Regions from separate parts of the Pragia fontium genome, predicted to be linked through region 1. Evidence: predicted binding sites of a transcription regulator. Region 1 holds the regulator's gene; each other region holds the start of a gene.

Region 1 (5,268 bases):
TCCACTGATGTAATCTGGCCAATTGCTGCCCCAGACAGTAGGCATGATGGGCATCCAATGGTTTTAAAGGAAGATACTCAAGCAGTAGAAAACTGTAATCCCGGTCATACCCTACCCCATAAACTTGCGGAACGCGGACGGTTCCGCTCTTGGCTAAGGCACTAAGTTGATCGGACTCAGCGGTGAAGATGGGCAAAAGATCCCGGGTATCGTACTTAACAAAAACGTCGGTTTTTCCGTTAGTGACTCGACGTGCCCGATGAATATCTCCTCCAGACAACTCCTCCTTTTCAGTAATTGTATAAGTTTCACCCAAATGTTCACTCAATAAACGACTGACGGATTGCCACATGACATCACCCCAAGGTTATGATCAAGATATTCTCAGGTTAACCGTTTGATTCCAGAGAAACTTCGATCCAATGCACAGCTTTAGGTTAAACATGACGTTTAATTTCGATATGCATCTTGCTGGCGCTGATATTAACGAATTTATCAACATAGCCGGCGCGCATGCCGACTATGTCTATTAAGCGTAGAAGCTATTGGTGGATTATTAAAGCAGATTGATGAAGTACAGGATGATATAGATAAAAATACCCCAAAAAACCGGAGCAACATATAACAGACCAAACTGAGCAAAAATTGAGGTATTCGGTATCGAAATCAGTTTTTGCAGTTCTTCACGGGAACGAGCCTGATCGCCGTTCATCGCCTCTAAAATGGCTCTTTCTGTCACGCCTTCACGCACGTTATGTATCCGTTTAAACAAACGGATGCCGGACGCACTCAAAGCCAAGCCGACAAACATCAACAGAAAGATCACCATAAACCAAAGACTGTTACTTGATGACCAATTACTAATATCCGGTACCGGTGAGCTCACCCAGAATGACTCAAAAAATGAGGTGTACTGGCGAACCATCTTAATAATAACCTGCAGGAAATCCATAATGGTTGCGGTCATTTCCTGCATATTGGTCTTCGGTTCAATCAGATATTTTAATACTGAAATAACCGTCGATATCAGTGCTGGTATAAAAATTACAATCCCTGCAATACGTTTCAGTAACGCAACCGCACTGGCCTGATGGTGAGTCATTCTGCCTCCATGTTGAAACACCGATTTTTCATCAATTTGATAACAAAAAAATTATGTTCCACGCTGAAGGGAACATAATTTAATAAAAAATCATAATGGCCGGACACGCGCCGATAGATATTAGCCCACAAGCTAACATTCTGGACGTGATATCAGGCCATAAAGTTAATTATTTTTAGTGTGTTACAGCAATTAAGCTATAAGTAACAATAACAGCTAATGCAAATACAACAGTGCTCAGGGACCATTTTAATTCAGCTGACATCTCTTATTTTCCTTCCTCAAAAAACTGTCTAGCACTCAGATGTTTTTGGTCTGCATACAAAAAATACCCATATCAGCCAGAATCTCCATGATATCTCTTTGACATTTGTATTAAATGCGCCAAAATTCACCGCTTATTATCACTGAACCAACCAACTTAAGTTAAAATCAGTGATATATAACAAATTCTATACCGTTTTGCTTTTAATGTGTAATTTGTTTATCAAAAGAAAAAGCAAACGTTAACTTATCTGCTTACACTGTAACGGATACTGTGTAAGTTTAGGAGAACTCTGTCTTATGGCAACAATAAAAGATGTGGCAAAACATGCCGGCGTCTCAACGACAACCGTCTCCCACGTTATTAATAAAACACGTTTCGTCGCTGACGATACCAAAGCCGCCGTTTGGGCCGCGATAAAAGAATTAAGCTATTCACCCAGCGCCGTTGCCCGTAGCCTAAAAGTCAATAACACCAAAACCATTGGTCTACTCGCCACATCTAGCGGTTCCCCCTATTACGCTGAAGTCATTCAGGCGGTCGAAGCGGCATGCTATCAAAAAGGCTATACGCTGATCCTTTGCAATACCCAGAATGATTTAGAAAAACAACAGGCTTATCTGGCGATGCTGGCACAAAAACGCGTCGACGGACTATTGGTGATGTGTTCAGAGTATCATCCCCCACTATTGAGTCTGCTACAGGAATATCCGCATATTCCGATGATGGTTATGGACTGGGGCAAACACAGCGATTTTACCGATAACATTGAAGATAATGGTTTCCAGGGGGGATATCTGGCAACCCGTTATCTGATTGACCGCGGTCACCGGGAAATTGCTACTATCACCGGTCAGTTAAATGAATTCACCGGGCGTGAACGCCACAAAGGTTTTCTGCATGCACTCAAAGAGGCAGGGATCACTATTCCTGATGAGTGGATTATTGAAGCCGACTTCCAGCCGCAAGAAGGCTATGACGGTATGATGAAAATCCTCAATACCAAACAACGTCCTACTGCCCTATTTTGTGGTGGGGATGTTATTGCCATGGGAGCACTTTGTGCAGCAGGTGAAATGGGTTTAAGAGTGCCGGACGATATATCGGTGATCGGGTATGATAATATTCGCAATACCCGTTACTACAATCCGCCGTTAACCACTATTCAGCAACCTAAAGAGAGTCTGGCTGAAATGGCGCTAGATATGTTGTTAGACAGAATCATCAATAAGCGTGAAACCTATCATTCAATTGAGCTACACCCTGAATTAGTGGAGCGTAACTCTGTCGCTGACGGCCCTTATTTAAACAAGTAATCTGCTTTACTTTACCCCACTATTCATTGATGGTGGGGTATTACTTCCAGTATTCCTTCACTTAAAATCATTTAGATCAATAAATTACAATCCAATCCATCATCAATGTAGTCAAGGAAACATGAGTTGATTGATTCAACGCTATTGGTTACCTATAGTTAAAGAGATACACTGGTCTTATTCGGAATCTATTGTTCTTCAATAAAGGCTCTAATCTCGATAAACCCGTTTGCTACACTCATTATCAAGTGGTGAAGCTATGACATCACTCTATCTCTATCGTAATGTGCTACGTAACCTGCTGGTCATCACCGCAAGTATGACTCTGATGGCCTGCTCTTCCGTTAATCTACCAATCTTTAGCGCATCCCGTGTTCAACTTCGTTCCATTGAATTAAGCGTGACCGATAAGGTCAACGAAGGCCGCCCACTTAACGTAGATTTTGTTGCCGTTAACGGTGATCATTTAACAAAACAGTTAGAGAACCTGACGTCTGCACAATGGTTCGCGGATAAACAACGCTGGCTAAAACAAAATCCTGGAAAACTATTTATCTGGCCGGTTAACATTGTTGCAGATTCACATACCACCATAAAAGACATACCACTTTATGGTCGCCCTGCCAGTAAAGTAATTATTTTTGCAGATTACCAGAGTAAAGGCGCACACCGACTAGAGTTAGATCATACCCTGCGTAACCCTAAGTTAGAATTCCGTAATGATGATGCCTATCTTTTTGAATAAATATATATCTGCTAATTGAATGGCATAAAAAATCGGGAAGCCCTAAGGCCTCCCGATTATCAATTAACGCGGTTTGATTATTACTTGAGATAAGTACCCGCGCGTAATGCTTCAATGCGCTTATCTAACGGAGGGTGAGACATAAACAGCTCACTAAATGTCTTTGGCTTACCGTTAATACAAAATGCCATCATGGTTGACTCTTCCTGCGGTTCGTAACTGGTTTTTAGACGTTGCAATGCTGCAATCATCTTCTCACGACCCACTAAATTGGCTGAACCAGCATCCGCTTTAAATTCGCGATGACGAGAGAACCACATGGTAATGATGCTGGCCAAAATACCGAACACCAATTCCAATACCATCGAGACAACAAAATAAACCATGGTATTACCCGATGAACTTTCATTGTCACGGTTAAGAAAACCGGCGGCTACCTGCGCAATCAGTCGAGAAGCAAAGATAACGAAAGTATTCACTACGCCCTGTACCAGCGTCATCGTCACCATATCACCATTTGCGACGTGGCTAATCTCATGGGCCAGTACCGCTTCCGCCTCATCACGGCTCATGTTCTGCAATAACCCGGAACTTACCGCAACCAGTGAGGCATCGCGCCTTGCTCCAGTGGCAAATGCGTTAATATCAGGCGCGTGATAGATTGCTACCTGTGGCATGGCAATACCCGCCTGCTGTGCCTGACGTCTAACGGTTTCAACTAACCAACGCTCAACGTCATTGGCCGGTTGTTCAATCACTTGACCACCAACAGAACGTAATGCCATCCATTTTGACATTAATAAAGAAACGAATGCGCCACCAAAACCAAACAGACCTGCCATGATCATCAGGCCCTGCACGCTACGCCCCTGAATACCCGTTAGGCTCAGAACAATACCAAAAACCAGCATAACTGCGAGGTTTGTTAATAAAAATAACGCTATACGCATCATAAAAAGATAGTTTCCTTAGAGAAATAAAATGTTGTTTCTTACCATCCCGATCTTATGGGCTAATCTGCAAAATTCAAGGGTAAACAACAGTCCTATAACAAATAGATCATAACTTTACATTGGTGAGTGATTAAAATCACAATTCTTTCTTATTAAAGCGCCAATGATAAACAGTAGCAAAAAAATAAGGCGCTCAATAAGCGCCCTATTTTCTGCTATCTATTTAGCCATTACTTTTTCTGAACGGCTGCCGCATCACTCTTTTCTTGTGTGGCCAAATCCAGTGAAATCAATACGGTTTCATCCAGATAAGGATCGGCTTCTTTATAATCTTTCGGTAGATCTTCTAAAGTCTTCAGCGGCTTCTTACCTTCGCGAGTCAAACGGTCATTGATGCGTTTCAGACGAATGGCATCGTCCTCATTGCTCTCTTTCTCGCGCTGGGCATAGTTTAACGAAATTCTGCTACGTTTATCCTTATTAGCTTTATAACGTGCAATATCCTGCATAATAAACTGGAATTCCGGATCTTTAGCAATCCGTTCATCATGTTCTTTCTTCAGCGTAGGAATATAGCGCGATTCATCACCCAATAACGTATACGTGGCTTTATCAATACTATCCCATGGTAAAGCGTTATCTTCAAAGCTTTCCCCAGTTTCAACTGGATCAACACCCGTTGGCATAACGATATCTGGTGTCACACCCTTACGCTGAGTACTTCCACCGTTAATGCGATAAAACTTCTGAATAGTGTATTGAACAGACCCCAAATCTGGCCAGTCAGGACGCAGCATCTGATCGTAAATACGGTTCAATGCACGGTGCTGTTGAACGGTACCTTTACCAAAGGTAGGTTCGCCAACAATCAATGCCCGACCATAATC
Region 2 (5,268 bases), 1.8 Mb from region 1:
AATTCATTTGAGTTTTAACCTTGCGGCCGTACTCCCCAGGCGGTCGACTTAACGCGTTAGCTCCGGAAGCCACTCCTCAAGGGAACAACCTCCAAGTCGACATCGTTTACAGCGTGGACTACCAGGGTATCTAATCCTGTTTGCTCCCCACGCTTTCGCACCTGAGCGTCAGTCTTTGTCCAGGGGGCCGCCTTCGCCACCGGTATTCCTCCACATCTCTACGCATTTCACCGCTACACATGGAATTCTACCCCCCTCTACAAGACTCTAGCTTGCCAGTTTTAAATGCAGTTCCCAGGTTAAGCCCGGGGATTTCACATCTAACTTAACAAACCGCCTGCGTGCGCTTTACGCCCAGTAATTCCGATTAACGCTTGCACCCTCCGTATTACCGCGGCTGCTGGCACGGAGTTAGCCGGTGCTTCTTCTGCGGGTAACGTCAATGTAAGCACGTATTAAGTACCTACCCTTCCTCCCCGCTGAAAGTGCTTTACAACCCTAAGGCCTTCTTCACACACGCGGCATGGCTGCATCAGGGTTTCCCCCATTGTGCAATATTCCCCACTGCTGCCTCCCGTAGGAGTCTGGGCCGTGTCTCAGTCCCAGTGTGGCTGGTCATCCTCTCAGACCAGCTAGGGATCGTCGCCTAGGTGAGCCATTACCCCACCTACTAGCTAATCCCATCTGGGCACATCTGATGGCGAGAGGTCCGAAGATCCCCCTCTTTGGTCTTGCGACATTACGCGGTATTAGCCACCGTTTCCAGTAGTTATCCCCCTCCATCAGGCAGTTTCCCAGACATTACTCACCCGTCCGCCGCTCGCCGGCAAAGTAGCAAGCTACTTTCCGCTGCCGCTCGACTTGCATGTGTTAGGCCTGCCGCCAGCGTTCAATCTGAGCCATGATCAAACTCTTCAATTAAAAGCTTGATGCTCAAAGATTACTTTCGTAATAAAACGTCTGTAATAAATTACAAATGAATTACTGCTTGGTCACTCTTTAAGACTTGGTATTTTTTGTTGCTGAACACCGAAGTGTCAGCGTGAGATACCGTCTTGTGAGTGCCCACACAGATTGTCTGATAAATTGTTAAAGAGCATGGCCAACAGTAAGCTTCGCTTGCTGTGGCACGGGCTGCGTATATTACGCTAATCCGTTTCAGAGTCAATCAATTCATTAACTCTATCGATGTCATTTCGTGAGTTGCCTCACATGCCGTTCGATGGAGGCGCATTATAGGGAGTTTATTGTCATCTGCAATAGGTAATTAGAGAAAAATGAACTGTTTGCTGCTTTACACAGCAAAACCCCACTTTATACCGACTTTCACACAGAGTTATCCACAGAACATGAAAAACAGAAAATTTCACGAGCGCGACGCAAACGTTTTCGTTACAATCTGCCTAAATAAAAATAATGGAAAATTACCGTTCACTCGTCGCCATTCGATCGGATATTTTGTTATTTTAAACTCATCCTTATATGTCTACTGTGTTTTCACTCTGAAAAAGCCAATAGGAAATTATCAGCTATGCAATCATCTCGTCCTATCCGTCGCGCCCTTCTCAGCGTTTCCGATAAAACCGGCATTGTTGAATTCGCTCAAGCGCTATCACAACGTGGCGTTAAACTGCTTTCTACCGGAGGCACGGCAAAAATGCTGGCCGATGCAGGTCTTGCCGTGACGGAAGTTTCTGACTACACCGGTTTTCCAGAAATGATGGACGGCAGAGTAAAAACGCTACACCCCAAAGTTCACGGCGGTATTCTGGGACGCAGGGGCATTGATGATGAAATCATGGCAAAGCATGCCATTGAACCTATTGATATGGTTGTGGTGAACCTCTATCCATTTGCCCAAACCGTTGCCAAGCAAGACTGTTCTTTAGCGGATGCAGTAGAGAATATTGATATTGGCGGCCCAACCATGGTGCGTTCCGCGGCTAAGAACCACAAAGACGTGGCGATTGTGGTTAACAGCCAAGACTATAACGAAATTATTAATGAGATGGATCGTTCGGGAAATGGCCTCAGCCTTGAAACCCGCTTTGATCTAGCAATTCGTGCATTTGAGCATACCGCTGCTTATGACGGTATGATTGCCAACTACTTCGGTACGCTGGTTACGCCTTATCATGGTGAAGTCGATAAGCCATCTGGCCGCTTCCCACGTACGCTCAATCTGCAATATATTAAAAAGCAGGATATGCGCTACGGAGAAAATAGCCATCAACAAGCGGCTTTCTATATTGAGGAAACGCTGAAAGAAGCCTCCGTTGCCACTGCAGAGCAACTTCAAGGTAAAGCGCTTTCCTATAACAACATTGCTGATACCGATGCTGCGCTGGAATGTGTAAAAGAGTTCAGCCAACCGGCCTGCGTTATTGTTAAACACGCTAATCCGTGTGGCGTCGCCCTTGGTGACAACATCTTACAGGCTTACGAACGCGCTTATCTCACCGATCCTACTTCAGCATTTGGCGGTATTATCGCCTTTAATCAGGAATTGGATGCTAAAACCGCGGAAGCCATTATCAGCCGGCAGTTTGTTGAAGTCATTATCGCGCCACGCATTAGTCAAGCCGCACTGGACGTATTGGCTCCAAAACAAAACATCCGTGTATTGGAATGTGGTGAATGGAGCGATCGTGTTCCAGCCTTAGATTTTAAACGCGTCAACGGTGGATTACTGGTGCAGGATCGCGATCTCGGAATGGTTGGCCAGTCAGATCTGAAAGTCGTTTCACAACGCCAACCCACCGCCAAAGAGTTAAGCGATGCCCTGTTCTGCTGGAAAGTCGCCAAGTTCGTTAAGTCTAATGCCATCGTTTATTCCCGCGATAATATGACTATTGGTATTGGCGCAGGTCAAATGAGCCGCGTGTATTCCGCCAAAATTGCCGGTATTAAGGCTGAAGATGAGAATCTACAGGTTGCCGGTGCCGTTATGGCATCCGATGCTTTCTTCCCATTCCGCGATGGTATTGATGCCGCCGCCGCCGTTGGTATTACCTGTGTGATTCAACCAGGCGGTTCTATTCGTGATGATGAAGTGATTGCTGCGGCCAATGAACATGGTATTGCGATGATCTTTACGGATATGCGCCATTTTCGTCATTAATAAGTGAATGATTCACTGCTGATATCAGGTTAAAACATTCTCGGAGCCAGAAAAATGAACATATTAATTATTGGTAATGGCGGGCGTGAACACGCTCTGGCATGGAAAGCAGCGCAATCACCGCTGGCAGATAAGGTGTTCGTGGCTCCCGGCAATGCGGGAACTGAACTGGAATCCAATCTGATTAATGTGGCTATTTCCGCCACTGATATCGATGCTCTGGTCGCTTTTGCCCAGAAAGAGAATATCGGCTTAACCATTGTCGGTCCGGAAACGCCATTAGTAATGGGCATAGTTGATGCTTTCAGAAAAGTTGGCTTGAAAATATTTGGTCCAACTCAAGCCGCAGCCCAACTTGAAGGCTCAAAGGCTTTCACCAAAGACTTTCTGGCTCGCCATGCTATTCCCAGCGCAGATTATCAGAACTTTACTGAGATTAACGCCGCGCTGGACTATATCCGCGCCAAAGGTGCACCGATTGTGATTAAGGCTGATGGCCTTGCCGCCGGTAAAGGAGTCATTGTGGCAATGACTCTGCAAGAGGCTGAAGACGCCGCTAAAGATATGCTACAGGGTAATGCCTTTGGTGATGCCGGGCACCGCATCGTGGTAGAAGAGTTTCTGGATGGAGAAGAAGCCAGCTTTATTGTGATGGTTGATGGTAAAAATGTGATACCGATGGCCACCAGTCAGGATCATAAGCGAGTTTTTGATGCCGATACCGGCCCTAATACCGGTGGTATGGGCGCTTACTCCCCTGCACCAGTGGTTACCGATGAAGTGCATAACCGCATTATGGATCAGGTGATCTGGCCAACGGTCAAAGGCATGGCAGCTGAAGGAAATACCTATACTGGTTTTCTGTATGCCGGCCTGATGATTGATAAAGCCGGTAATCCCAAAGTTATAGAATTTAACTGTCGCTTTGGCGATCCAGAAACTCAGCCCATTATGTTGCGTATGCAATCCGATTTAGTTGAACTTTGTTTAGCCGGCGTTGAAGGCAAACTCGACCAAAAAGAATCTAAATGGGATCCACGAGCATCACTGGGCGTGGTATTGGCCGCCGGTGGTTATCCTGGTGACTATAAAACCGATGATATTATTATTGGGCTTCCTCAGCAGGAAGTTGAAGGGGAAAAGGTATTTCATGCGGGAACTCGCCTGAAGGAGTGCCATGTGGTAACTCAAGGTGGTCGGGTACTCTGTGCCACTGCGTTGGGAGATACCGTTGCCGAAGCTCAGCGCCGCGCTTACCAGTTAACAGGGAAAATTAATTGGCATGGCTGCTTTTATCGTAAAGATATCGGCTATCGTGCCATTGAGCGTGAGCAAAAGTCCTGAGGTTTCTGCCCCATAGATACTAACGGGTCGCTATTGCGGCCCTTTTTTATGGGCTAATCAGAATATTGCTATCAAAAGGCGTCCCGTGAAGGTTCCCACTGACAGAAGTTTTCATTGGCGACTAACAACAGCTGAATTCCGCGCGGAGCCGTCAGCCAGGCAAGACTAATAAAGCCACCGTTACTTATTCGTTTGTTAATCCAGGACTGTTCTTCAGCAGAGAACGTCGGCGTTACCGTTTCCCCTTGGCAGGTAATAATGCTGCCATCACGAACATAGCCTTGATGAAGACGAATGTCGCCCGCAGACAAGGAGCGGCTTGCCATTAGCGTTCGTTGTTCTTCATATTTCAGACGCAGAATATCATCAGAAGAGAGTTGTTCCTTACGTTCAGGAAGTTTACGTTCCATAAAGCTAGGATTACCTTCGGCGTCTAGTCGTAGCAAGATTTGAGGCAGTTTTTCACTGTTTTGCACATTACTACGAATCAGGCTGAGTTTACCGGCAAGATATTCATAGTACGTTGAAATGGTTTCACCTGAATAAGGGGTATAAACCCTCATTAACCGTATTGGCTGATTGTCGCCACTGACTTTTGTCCAGACGCGCACCACACCCTCATCAGCAATATATCCTGCCGCATTTAACGTTGGCCCACGGGTCGTTGAACCGCATCCTGCCAACAGCAATAACAAACTACTGACTACAATTAATCGTTTTAGCATCATATAAAGACAAAGAAAGGGGCCAAATGCCCCTTTATCTAAATCGTAATCGGAAATTAACCTTTAACGGCTTCTTTC
Region 3 (5,268 bases), 1.2 Mb from region 1:
GATCCCCGACAGAATGGGAATCAGGCGGAAAATCCCTTTAGCCCAAACGGCCACCAACAGCGTTGTTAACAATGACAACATAGAGATAAACAGCGCGGTACGATAATCAGCCAACAGAACTGAGCCACCATCACCACTCTTACCTAATGCCATATTCACCGCAGCAGGTGCCAACGTCAGACCAATAATGGCGATCATCGGCCCGGTCACCACCGGTGGCAGTAACACTTCAATGATCCGTGAACCACGTAGCTTAATCAAACCACCGAAGATCATATACATGACACCAGCAGCAAATAACCCGCCCATGGTGGCAGGAATACCCCAAGTCTGAACGCCATAGCTAATTGGCACGATAAAGGCAAAAGAAGAGGCTAAAAATACCGGTACTTTGCCTTTAGTACAAAGCTGAAACAGCAAAGTACCCAAGCCAGCGGTAAACAATGCCACATTGGTATCTAACCCAGTGATCAGCGGTACCAATACTAATGCACCAAATGCCACAAATAGCATTTGTGCACCTACCAATACATTCTGCCAGGCAGGTGGCTGCGCGCCGGTCATTGACGGCTGTTGCATAGCATAAACCTCTAATTTAAAATGATAATATATTGTTCGGTACCGGATAACGGTGCCGAAATACTTTGCCTACTACCCTGTCTTCACACTTATCAACAACGGCGGGCTGATCCTACCCTCCGACACTCACGACCTTACTCTAATTAACACGCTTCGGCTAATTAGCGGCCATAAATATGGGCGATCCCGTCGCCCATATTTATATTCTTATTGCTCAGTCATTCTGAGCTCCGCCACGATGGGGAGGTGGTCACTGACCAACGGCCAATTAACCCCAGCCCACTCACCATTGGCGTTAGGAATCGTTAAACTATCTAAATGCCAGCGCTGAGCATTACCGGTAAAAATATAGTCTACTTTTATCTCAGCGTTTTCAGCAGGCCAACTACGACCATCTCTATTTTCCGGCTGAATATCATTCCAGTAACGATCAAGCTCTTGCCAGGTTACGCTGCGGGGCACATCGTTCATATCACCAAACAGCAATTTGATACCGCGTATTTCAATGGTACGGTCATTTAACTCTCTGACCTGTTCCAAGCGCATGGTTGGATCTTCTTTGGTATCCAAGTGAGCATTTACAACGGTAATCGGTGCGGCAAAGTTGGGAACTTCTACTTTAGCCACAAAAGCAATGCGCTGTTCACGCTGACCGGAAGGTAATGGATAAATCACCTGATCTTTAATCGGGTATTTTGACAGATAAGCTAATCCGTATTGGCCGCCGTCAAAATCAATCGCCCGGCCAAAAACGCCATACATGCCGGTTAATTTCATCAACTCAGCAAGCTGATCGACCTTACCGCTACGCGCCGTGAGCTTATCAACTTCTTGCAGCGCAACAATATCCACGTTCATCGCCTTAATGGCTTTCGCGATGGCCGTCATATCACTGACTTTGCCAGCAGCAATATTAAATGTAGCCACTTTTAAGATCGGTGCTTCTTTCAGGGAAAAGGTTTTATTGGTAATTCCACCCAGCGCACTGGCGACTTCGCGACTGTTGGCATTGCTGTTAGCGTGATTAACTGGCGCCTCACTACTCCAGACCGGAGCGGAGAATGACAAGGAAAAAACTGCGGCTAAAAAATAATTGTAAGCTGACATACGGAACACCTTATTATTTTATTAAGACCCGATAACTCATGCTTATCACGAATAGGCCGCTATTATTATTAAAGGGTTAAGTACGCAGCAAATTCAGAGACTTACATAATTAGTAACATCCTTGTTACTCAAAACATTATGTTAATGCTTTATTTGGTACCAAAGATTTTGTCACCGGCATCACCCAAACCAGGAATGATATAACCTTTATCATTAAGACCCTGATCGATAGAAGCGGTATATAACTCAACGTCTGGATGGGCTTTTTCTAATGCCTCAACGCCTTCTGGCGCAGCAACTAATACCAGAACTTTAATGGACTGGCAGCCTGCCTTTTTCAGTAAGTCGATAGTCGCAATCATTGAGCCGCCAGTTGCCAACATTGGGTCAACCACCAGTGCCATACGCTCTTCAATATTGGAGACTAACTTTTGGAAGTAAGGAACAGGTTGCAGTGTCTCTTCATCACGGTACACACCAACTACGCTAATACGGGCGCTCGGTACGTGCTCAAGCACCCCTTCCATCATGCCTAAACCGGCACGTAAAATAGGTACTACGGTAATTTTCTTGCCTTTAATTTGCTCGATTTCAACGGGGCCGTTCCAACCGTTAATCGTCACTTTTTCCGTTTCTAAGTCTGCGGTGGCTTCATAAGTCAGTAAACTACCGACTTCTGATGCTAATTCACGAAAACGTTTAGTGCTAATGTCTTCTTCACGCATTAAACCCAATTTATGTTTAACCAACGGATGCTTAACTACAACGATCTTCATCTCTTCTCTCCCCATTTCGCAGATGGTGCACTGTCTTTCTCAAAAAAATCGGCGAATTATACCTGATAATGCGCCTACCGTACCAAAGAAATGCATGATTCAGATCATAATAGGTTATAGATTGCGCTAATAATGTTAACGGCGCGCCATTTCTACCCTTATTATCGGTATTATTCATAGCAACATCGGTATTTTCAGGTTAATGGCGTTATTTGGAACAGTCTCAACAATAAACCTATAGCGAAAGTTGTGCTGGGGTTTACGCAACGATTCAGCCTGTTAATTCGCGCTTCTACTATCTGACGGCAATAATATAATCATAGAACGCTTTGCCACTATCGATAGAAATAACCATAGGCAAACGTTTGCTTTAACTGTTAGAATTACGCCGTTTCTGGTTAATATCACCTATCTCCATGGGGACTCCGCAGTGACCGATAAAACTTCTTTAAGCTACAAAGACGCCGGTGTAGACATTGATGCTGGTAATGCTTTAGTCGATCGAATCAAAGGTGTAGTAAAACAAACTCGTCGTCCTGAAGTGATGGGCGGACTGGGTGGTTTTGGCGCACTTTGCGCACTGCCGCAAAAATACCGTGAGCCGATTTTGGTATCTGGAACCGACGGCGTAGGAACTAAACTCCGTTTAGCGATGGATTTAAAACGCCACGATACCATCGGTATTGATTTAGTGGCGATGTGCGTAAATGACCTTATCGTCCAAGGGGCAGAACCGCTATTTTTCCTGGATTACTATGCCACCGGTAAGCTGGATGTCGATACCGCAGCGCGCGTCGTTACCGGTATTGGAGAAGGTTGTAAGCAGTCAGGCTGCGCATTAGTCGGTGGTGAAACCGCTGAAATGCCGGGAATGTACCACGGTGATGATTACGATGTGGCAGGCTTTTGCGTTGGGGTAGTAGAAAAATCAGACATTATCGACGGCAGTAAAGTTGCTGAAGGAGATGTGCTGATCGCGCTGGCTTCCAGCGGCCCTCACTCCAATGGCTACTCGCTGGTACGAAAAATTCTGGAAGTCAGTAAAACCGATGCACAAGCCACGCAGTTAGCAGGCAAACCGCTGGCCGATCATTTACTGGAACCCACCAAAATCTATGTGAAATCGATCCTCAACCTGTTAGAAAATATCGATGTTCACGCTATTGCTCATATCACCGGCGGCGGCTTCTGGGAGAATATCCCACGCGTGTTACCAGAGGGGACTCAGGCAATGATCGATGAGTCCAGTTGGCAATGGCCAGACGTATTTAACTGGCTACAACAAGCAGGTAACGTCACCCGTCACGAAATGTACCGTACCTTTAACTGTGGCGTCGGCATGATTATTGCCCTACCGGCGGACCGTGCAGCTCAAGCCATTGAACTGTTGCAGTCAACGGGGGAAACCGCGTGGCTAATCGGTACCATTAAAGCCTCCTCTTCAGACGAGCAAGTGGTTATTGGCTAATGAAAAATATTGTGGTGCTGATTTCTGGCAGTGGTTCCAATCTTCAGGCAATCATCGATGCCTGTCGCAACGGTCAGATTAACGGAAACATTAAAGCGGTATTTAGCAATGTACCAGAGGCATATGGTCTGGTACGCGCCCAACAGGCAGGTATTGCAACTGAGCTGGTAGAATCCAAGTATTTTGCCAGCCGCGCCGATTACGAACTGGTACTGGCGGATACTATCGATCGTTACACGCCCGATCTGATCGTGCTGGCTGGCTATATGCGTATTCTCAGCCCAACATTCGTTAACCGCTATACCGGCAAGCTGCTGAATATTCACCCTTCCCTGTTACCCAAATATCCCGGTTTGCATACCCATCGTCAGGCATTGGATAACGGTGATAGTGAACACGGTGCAACGATCCACTTTGTTACTGAAGAGCTGGATGGCGGGCCGATTATCTTACAGGCCGCTATCCCTATCACGCCGCAAGATAGCGAAGCTGAAGTGATCAAGAAAGTACAGCAGCAGGAACATCGTATCTATCCGCTGGTGGTGGGTTGGTTTATGCAGGGCAGACTGGCAATGCGTGATGGCAAAGCCTGGATGGATAATCATCCGTTGCCACCGCAAGGTTATATCGAGAACTGATTAACGGCATGGTATGACACAAATACGGATTGTCGCTATCACAATGGTTCGCCAATAAATAAAACTTGCCCAGCACGCCTTAACCTTACTAAGCTATATTCATTACTGCTAACCGGCAGTAATGAATACTATTGCAAACATCAGCCCCAGGAGTTCCTAATGTCGGCCAAAGTCAGCGTTAAGCTGCGCCCACTTGAACGCGAAGATCTTAGATTTGTCCATCAGCTTGATAACAATGCCAGCGTCATGCGCTATTGGTTTGAAGAACCGTATGAAGCCTTTGTTGAACTTACAGATCTCTACGATAAACATATTCACGACCAGAGCGAACGCCGCTTCATTATTGAAGGGGAAGGTAATCGTGTCGGTTTGGTTGAGCTGGTAGAAATTAACCATGTACACCGCCGTGCTGAATTCCAGATCATTATCGATCCAGCCTGGCAAGGTCACGGCTATGCCGGCGCCGCCGCAAGATCGGCGATGGAATATGGTTTTTCTGTCCTTAATTTGTATAAACTCTATCTGATTGTCGATCGGGAAAACGAAAAGGCTATTCATATTTACACCAAGCTGGGCTTTGAAACCGAAGGAATTCTCAAGCATGAGTTTTTCATTAACGGTGAATACCGCGATACCATCCGTATGTGTATTTTCCAGCATCAATATCTGGCTAAATTCAAAGACCATAACTAGTGCATTC
Region 4 (5,268 bases), 390 kb from region 1:
CTGATTATCAGGGCATTGCAAGAGGAACCCCATGATTCATGAGGTATATATTGATAGATAGATAACATATTTCATTATGAAACCCTGCAAACTGGTTTCATAATGAAAAACAACTAAGGTTTAACGAGCTTTATTTTAACGCGATTCCTTCAATTTCAATCAGCGCGCCTAAAGGAATTTTACCCACCTGCAAGGCTGTTCTCACTGGAGGAGCACCGTTAAAAGATTCAGCATAGATCTTATTCATCGCAGCATAATCATCAATGTTGCTAAGATAAACATTCACTTTCACCAACTTATCCATTGATGAACCGCCGGCTTCCAGCACGCGACGTAAATTAGCCAGTGCCAATCGAGTTTGGGCTTCAATCCCTTCAACCAGTTTACCGCTAGTCGGATCAATCGCCAGTTGCCCAGAAGTAAAAATAAAGCCATTAGCCTCAATACCCGGAGAGTATAACCGAGAAGGTTCATCACCTTTTGGCATAATAACTTTACGTTCCGCGGCCTGGGACAGGCCAGTAAAAAACAATGCAGCACTTAATATCACGATCGCATAGGGTTTAGCTAACATAAATAAAATCCTCACTATTTATTTGCCACACTAACAAATGACATTGATTGAAAATGCTAATCCAGCTCGGTATCGATAATCAGCCTGCCGATTATCCGCCCCAAAGCCGTAATAGCATTGGCCAGCATTCTGCCCTGAGTATTAACACTCGGACAATTCCACATTATCACGATTAAAATAAGTACTACCGTTAATAAAATGCTTAATTATATTAAGCCGAGGTTCTGTCGGTTATTATCCTTTCAATCGACACTCAATATTCAAACACACAGCACAAGATGAAAAATGAAAAACCATTACAACTTGTGATACTCCTCTACACCATAAAATAGACAACAATACGATTAACAATCGAATAAAACATAACCAAATACCGATTAAAACCGATGACTCCATTCTATTATTTTTAACTTCTTGATAAGCCTGTAGCCGAAGCTGTCCGTACTAATCACCAATAAATGAATGAATAATTCACTCTTTACCATAAAAATAGGATAAAATTCTGATATACTAGATTTAGACATAATAAAGCAATAGGTGCAGCCGCACTCGCCTTCATATACAATTAGGCTTTGTTTTATATAACTACTTGCAGGATATTCAATGATCACTTTTCATACCAACCATGGCGATATCGTTATTAAACTGTTCAGCGATAAAGCTCCCGTTACAGCAGCAAACTTTTTAGACTATTGCCGCAGCGGTTTCTATGACGGCACGATATTTCACCGTGTTATCAATGGGTTTATGATTCAAGGTGGCGGCTTTGTTCCAGGTATGGATCAAAAAGAAACTAATGCAACCATCAAAAACGAAGCCAATAATGGTTTAAAAAATACCCGTGGTACATTAGCGATGGCGCGGACTTCCGCTCCGCATTCCGCGACTGCACAATTCTTTATTAACGTCGTTGATAATGACTTCCTGAACTTCCGTTCTGAAAGTGCTGACGGTTGGGGCTATTGCGTGTTTGCCGAAGTAGTAGAAGGCATGGATGTTGTTGACAAGATCAAGAGCGTTAAGACCAGCCGAAGCGGTATGCATCAGGATGTTCCTGTTGAAGATGTTATCGTAAAAAGCGTTACTATCAACGATCAAGAATAATTGATATTAGATGACTACGTTATTTATCGCCGATCTACACTTAAGCGAAAATGAGCCGGCAATTACTGCCGGTTTTCTCGCCTTTCTCCAGCGTGAAGCCATTCATGCTGATGCTCTTTATATCTTAGGCGATCTGTTTGAGTTTTGGATAGGTGACGACGAGCCGAATACGCTACATACTCAAGTTGCACAGGCCTTGTCCGAATTACATGACAAGGGCGTTCCTTGCTACTTTATCCATGGTAATCGTGATTTTCTTATCGGTAAGCGTTTTGCAAAACAAAGCAAGATGACGCTGTTACCAGAAGAATTGGTTATTGATGTTTATGGTGAGAAGATATTGATTCTGCACGGTGATACGCTCTGCACTGATGACCCTGGCTATCTGCGCTTTCGTAAATATATCCGTAATCCACTGATTCAAAAAATATTTCTCTCACTTCCGCTGTTCCTAAGACTAAAAATTGCTAATAAGCTGCGTCGCCAAAGTAAATTAAGCAATCGCACCAAATCATCGGTCATGATGGATGTAAACCAGCTAGCAGTGATTAAAAAGCTACAAGATCATAATGTTATTTACATGGTGCACGGACACACACACCGCCCAGCTATCCACGATCTAACGATGGATGGCCAAGTATCCAAACGGGCTGTTTTAGGCGCTTGGCATGATACCGGTTCCGTGTTTAAAATCGATGCTGATAACAATATCGAGCTAATCAGCTTCCCCCTTCAGGAAGATTAACCACGTTCTCCCGCCAGCGTTGAGTTTATTTTCGGTGTTTCTTCACTCATTTTTCATCATTGATAGTGACGCAAACGTTTTCCTTACCGTTTAGCCATGGTATTCTCTCCATCCTCTGTTTATAAATACCAACATGGTGATGATCTGACAAAATATGGCTTTATAGCGTAATGCCATGTTTGGTATTAAGATCTTAACTAACCTGCACGAACACAGGAGCATCACACCTATGCCAGCCAATGCTGCCAAGGCCAAAATTGCTATTGTTATGGGATCGAAAAGCGACTGGGCAACCATGCAATTCGCCGCAGACATCCTGACCGCCCTGAATATTCCATTCCATACCGAAGTTGTCTCAGCTCACAGAACACCGGATAAGCTGTTCAGTTTTGCTGAACAGGCACACAATAACGGTTTCGAGGTGATTATTGCTGGCGCCGGTGGTGCAGCTCATCTCCCTGGGATGCTGGCCGCGAAAACGCTGGTACCCGTTCTTGGCGTACCGGTACAAAGTGCTGCCCTTAATGGCGTAGACAGCCTCTATTCGATTGTTCAAATGCCACGAGGCATTCCGGTCGGTACGTTAGCGATTGGTAAAGCTGGCGCGGCAAATGCCGCCCTGCTGGCGGCTCAAATACTGGCTCTGCACGATAAAGAGGTCTATGCCCGCTTAGTGACATGGCGTCAAAACCAAACGGACGAAGTGCTGGATAATCCCGATCCGAGGGAACAGGCATGAAACCAGTTTGTGTACTTGGTAACGGACAGTTAGGCCGTATGTTACGTCAGGCCGGTGAACCCTTAGGCATTGCAGTTTATCCCATCGGACTGGATGCAGAACCGGAAGCCGTTCCCTATCAACATGCGGTTATCACCGCTGAAATTGAACGTTGGCCGGAAACCCCGCTAACTCAGGCTCTCGCTCGTCACGCTAGCTTTATTAATCGGGATATTTTTCCAATTCTGGCCGATCGCCTGACGCAAAAACAGCTGCTCGACTCATTGCAACTGGCAACAGCACCTTGGCAGCCATTAAGTCACGCTGATGAATGGCCATCCATTTTTCAACGTTTAGGCGCACTGGCGATTGTAAAACGACGTGTGGGTGGCTATGACGGTCGGGGCCAATGGCGCATCCGTGTTGATGAAACACAAAGTTTACCCAACCAAGCCTATGGTGAATGTATCGTTGAACAGGGCATTAACTTTAGTGGGGAAGTTTCATTAATTGGGGCTCGCAGCCACGATGGACGGTGCGTATTTTATCCTCTGACCCATAATCTGCATGAAGAAGGTATTCTGCGCACCAGCGTTGCTCTGCCAACAACGGATGCCCATTTACAGCGTCAAGCTGAAACCATGCTGAGCGCCATACTCAATAAGCTAAAATATATTGGGGTGATGGCCATGGAATGCTTTATTGTGGATGGCGAGCTGTTGATTAATGAACTGGCACCACGTGTGCACAACAGCGGACATTGGACACAAAATGGGGCTTCTGTCAGTCAATTTGAGCTGCACCTGCGTGCCATTCTCGACTTGCCAATGCCACAACCTGATGTCTCTTCACCTTCAGTGATGATTAATCTTATTGGTACCGAGCTGAATCCACAGTGGCTCTCTCTGCCGCTGATTCACCTGCACTGGTATGATAAAGAAGTGCGTGAGGGGCGTAAGGTCGGCCATCTGAACTTAAATCATCCGGATAAGCAGGTATTAAAACAAACCTTAAGCCAGTTAAAACCGATGATGGAAGACGTTTATTACTCAGGCATTGACTGGGCTAGCGATAAACTAAGCTAGGCTGATGCAGTTATCCGGCTTATCCCGCAAGAAACAGGGATAAGCCGACACCACAATCTTGCTAACTTCTGATTCAATTACTCCTGATAGCGCCGATACAAAGCCTGTCCTTTCAGCAAGCTAATACCCAGCCATCCTCCACACAGCGAAAGTAAAGCCGCACAAATCAGAGGCAGCGTCACCCACATCAGCACATTCGGCTGCCATGGGAAATCAAACACCTTATACTGTAGCCACCACAGAGATACCTCAGCACCGATCGCCGCGGTAATACCCGCCGCCAGCCCCAACAAAGCAAACTCACTCCATAAGGTATTGCGTAATAATCGTTTTCCCGCCCCTAAAGTGCGGTACACCACCAGCTCTTGCCGCCGCTGACGCATCCCGACCTGAACCTGTGCTAACAACAACAGCACACCACAAACGATGACCAACGCCACCATCGTTTCCAACGCCCGTCCAACCTGTTGAAACACCGTTGATATTTGCTTAAGGATACTACCAATATCCAACAGACTTAAGGTTGGAAATTGACGATTAAGCTGGACTAAAGCGGGTCCTTCCTGCTGATAACGAAAGCTGGTTAAAAACGTCTGCGGCAGGTTATCCAATGCCCCTTCAGGGAAGATAAAATAGAAATTTGGCTTCAAACTTTCCCAATCTACCCGTCGAAAACTGGATATCGTGGCGTCAAACACCTGTGTATCACCGCTAAACGTCAGCCTATCGCCAATAGTTATTCCCAACCGTTCAGCCAATCCCTGATCGATGGACACTTCCCCTACCTTCGGTGGCCAATTTCCTTTGGTGACCAGATTAGGTGAATCTTTATCTGCTGCCAGCCAGGTTAAGTTCAATTCACGGTTAACCGCTTCACTACCGGGATCGTCCTCTTTAACCAGTTTAGTGGCTTCCTGCTGATTAATCTGAGTTAAGCGCACGCGAATAATCGGATAAAACTCACCGGGATTAATATCATGCTCAACAAAAAACTGTTTAAGCTCCGGTAGCTGCTCCTTCGTCATATTCATCACAAAATAAT

What was found. The regulator PurR, encoded in region 1, represses purine synthesis genes. The targets are predictions, from matches to a motif close to CANGCAAACGTTTGCNTG.
Region 2: purH (bifunctional phosphoribosylaminoimidazolecarboxamide formyltransferase/IMP cyclohydrolase) is a predicted target of PurR. The motif match lies at 1,377-1,394, and genes of this name have one in related genera.
Region 3: purM (phosphoribosylformylglycinamidine cyclo-ligase) is a predicted target of PurR. The motif match lies at 2,817-2,834, and genes of this name have one in related genera.
Region 4: purE (5-(carboxyamino)imidazole ribonucleotide mutase) is a predicted target of PurR. The motif match lies at 2,491-2,508, and genes of this name have one in related genera.

What each region holds. Positions count from the first base shown of each region.
Region 1 covers NZ_LR134531.1:1,707,719-1,712,986, reverse strand. The annotation lists gene EL341_RS07505 (fructosamine kinase family protein) at 1-352, opposite strand, end outside; gene EL341_RS07500 (YniB family protein) at 557-1,102, opposite strand; gene cydH (cytochrome bd-I oxidase subunit CydH) at 1,278-1,367, opposite strand; gene purR (HTH-type transcriptional repressor PurR) at 1,667-2,683, shown strand; gene EL341_RS07485 (hypothetical protein) at 2,943-3,428, shown strand; gene htpX (protease HtpX) at 3,509-4,381, opposite strand; gene prc (carboxy terminal-processing peptidase) at 4,612-5,268, opposite strand, start outside.
Region 2 covers NZ_LR134531.1:3,497,883-3,503,150, forward strand. The annotation lists rRNA gene EL341_RS15135 (16S ribosomal RNA) at 1-921, opposite strand, end outside; gene purH (bifunctional phosphoribosylaminoimidazolecarboxamide formyltransferase/IMP cyclohydrolase) at 1,532-3,121, shown strand; gene purD (phosphoribosylamine--glycine ligase) at 3,176-4,465, shown strand; gene EL341_RS15150 (DUF1481 domain-containing protein) at 4,537-5,193, opposite strand; gene hupA (nucleoid-associated protein HU-alpha) at 5,247-5,268, opposite strand, start outside.
Region 3 covers NZ_LR134531.1:2,915,391-2,920,658, forward strand. The annotation lists gene EL341_RS12650 (uracil-xanthine permease family protein) at 1-579, opposite strand, end outside; gene EL341_RS12655 (endonuclease/exonuclease/phosphatase family protein) at 787-1,686, opposite strand; gene upp (uracil phosphoribosyltransferase) at 1,836-2,462, opposite strand; gene purM (phosphoribosylformylglycinamidine cyclo-ligase) at 2,893-3,930, shown strand; gene purN (phosphoribosylglycinamide formyltransferase) at 3,930-4,568, shown strand; gene speG (spermidine N1-acetyltransferase) at 4,728-5,261, shown strand.
Region 4 covers NZ_LR134531.1:1,321,213-1,326,480, reverse strand. The annotation lists gene EL341_RS05605 (RidA family protein) at 131-574, opposite strand; gene ppiB (peptidylprolyl isomerase B) at 1,178-1,678, shown strand; gene lpxH (UDP-2,3-diacylglucosamine diphosphatase) at 1,689-2,423, shown strand; gene purE (5-(carboxyamino)imidazole ribonucleotide mutase) at 2,653-3,162, shown strand; gene purK (5-(carboxyamino)imidazole ribonucleotide synthase) at 3,159-4,226, shown strand; gene ybbP (putative ABC transporter permease subunit YbbP) at 4,304-5,268, opposite strand, start outside.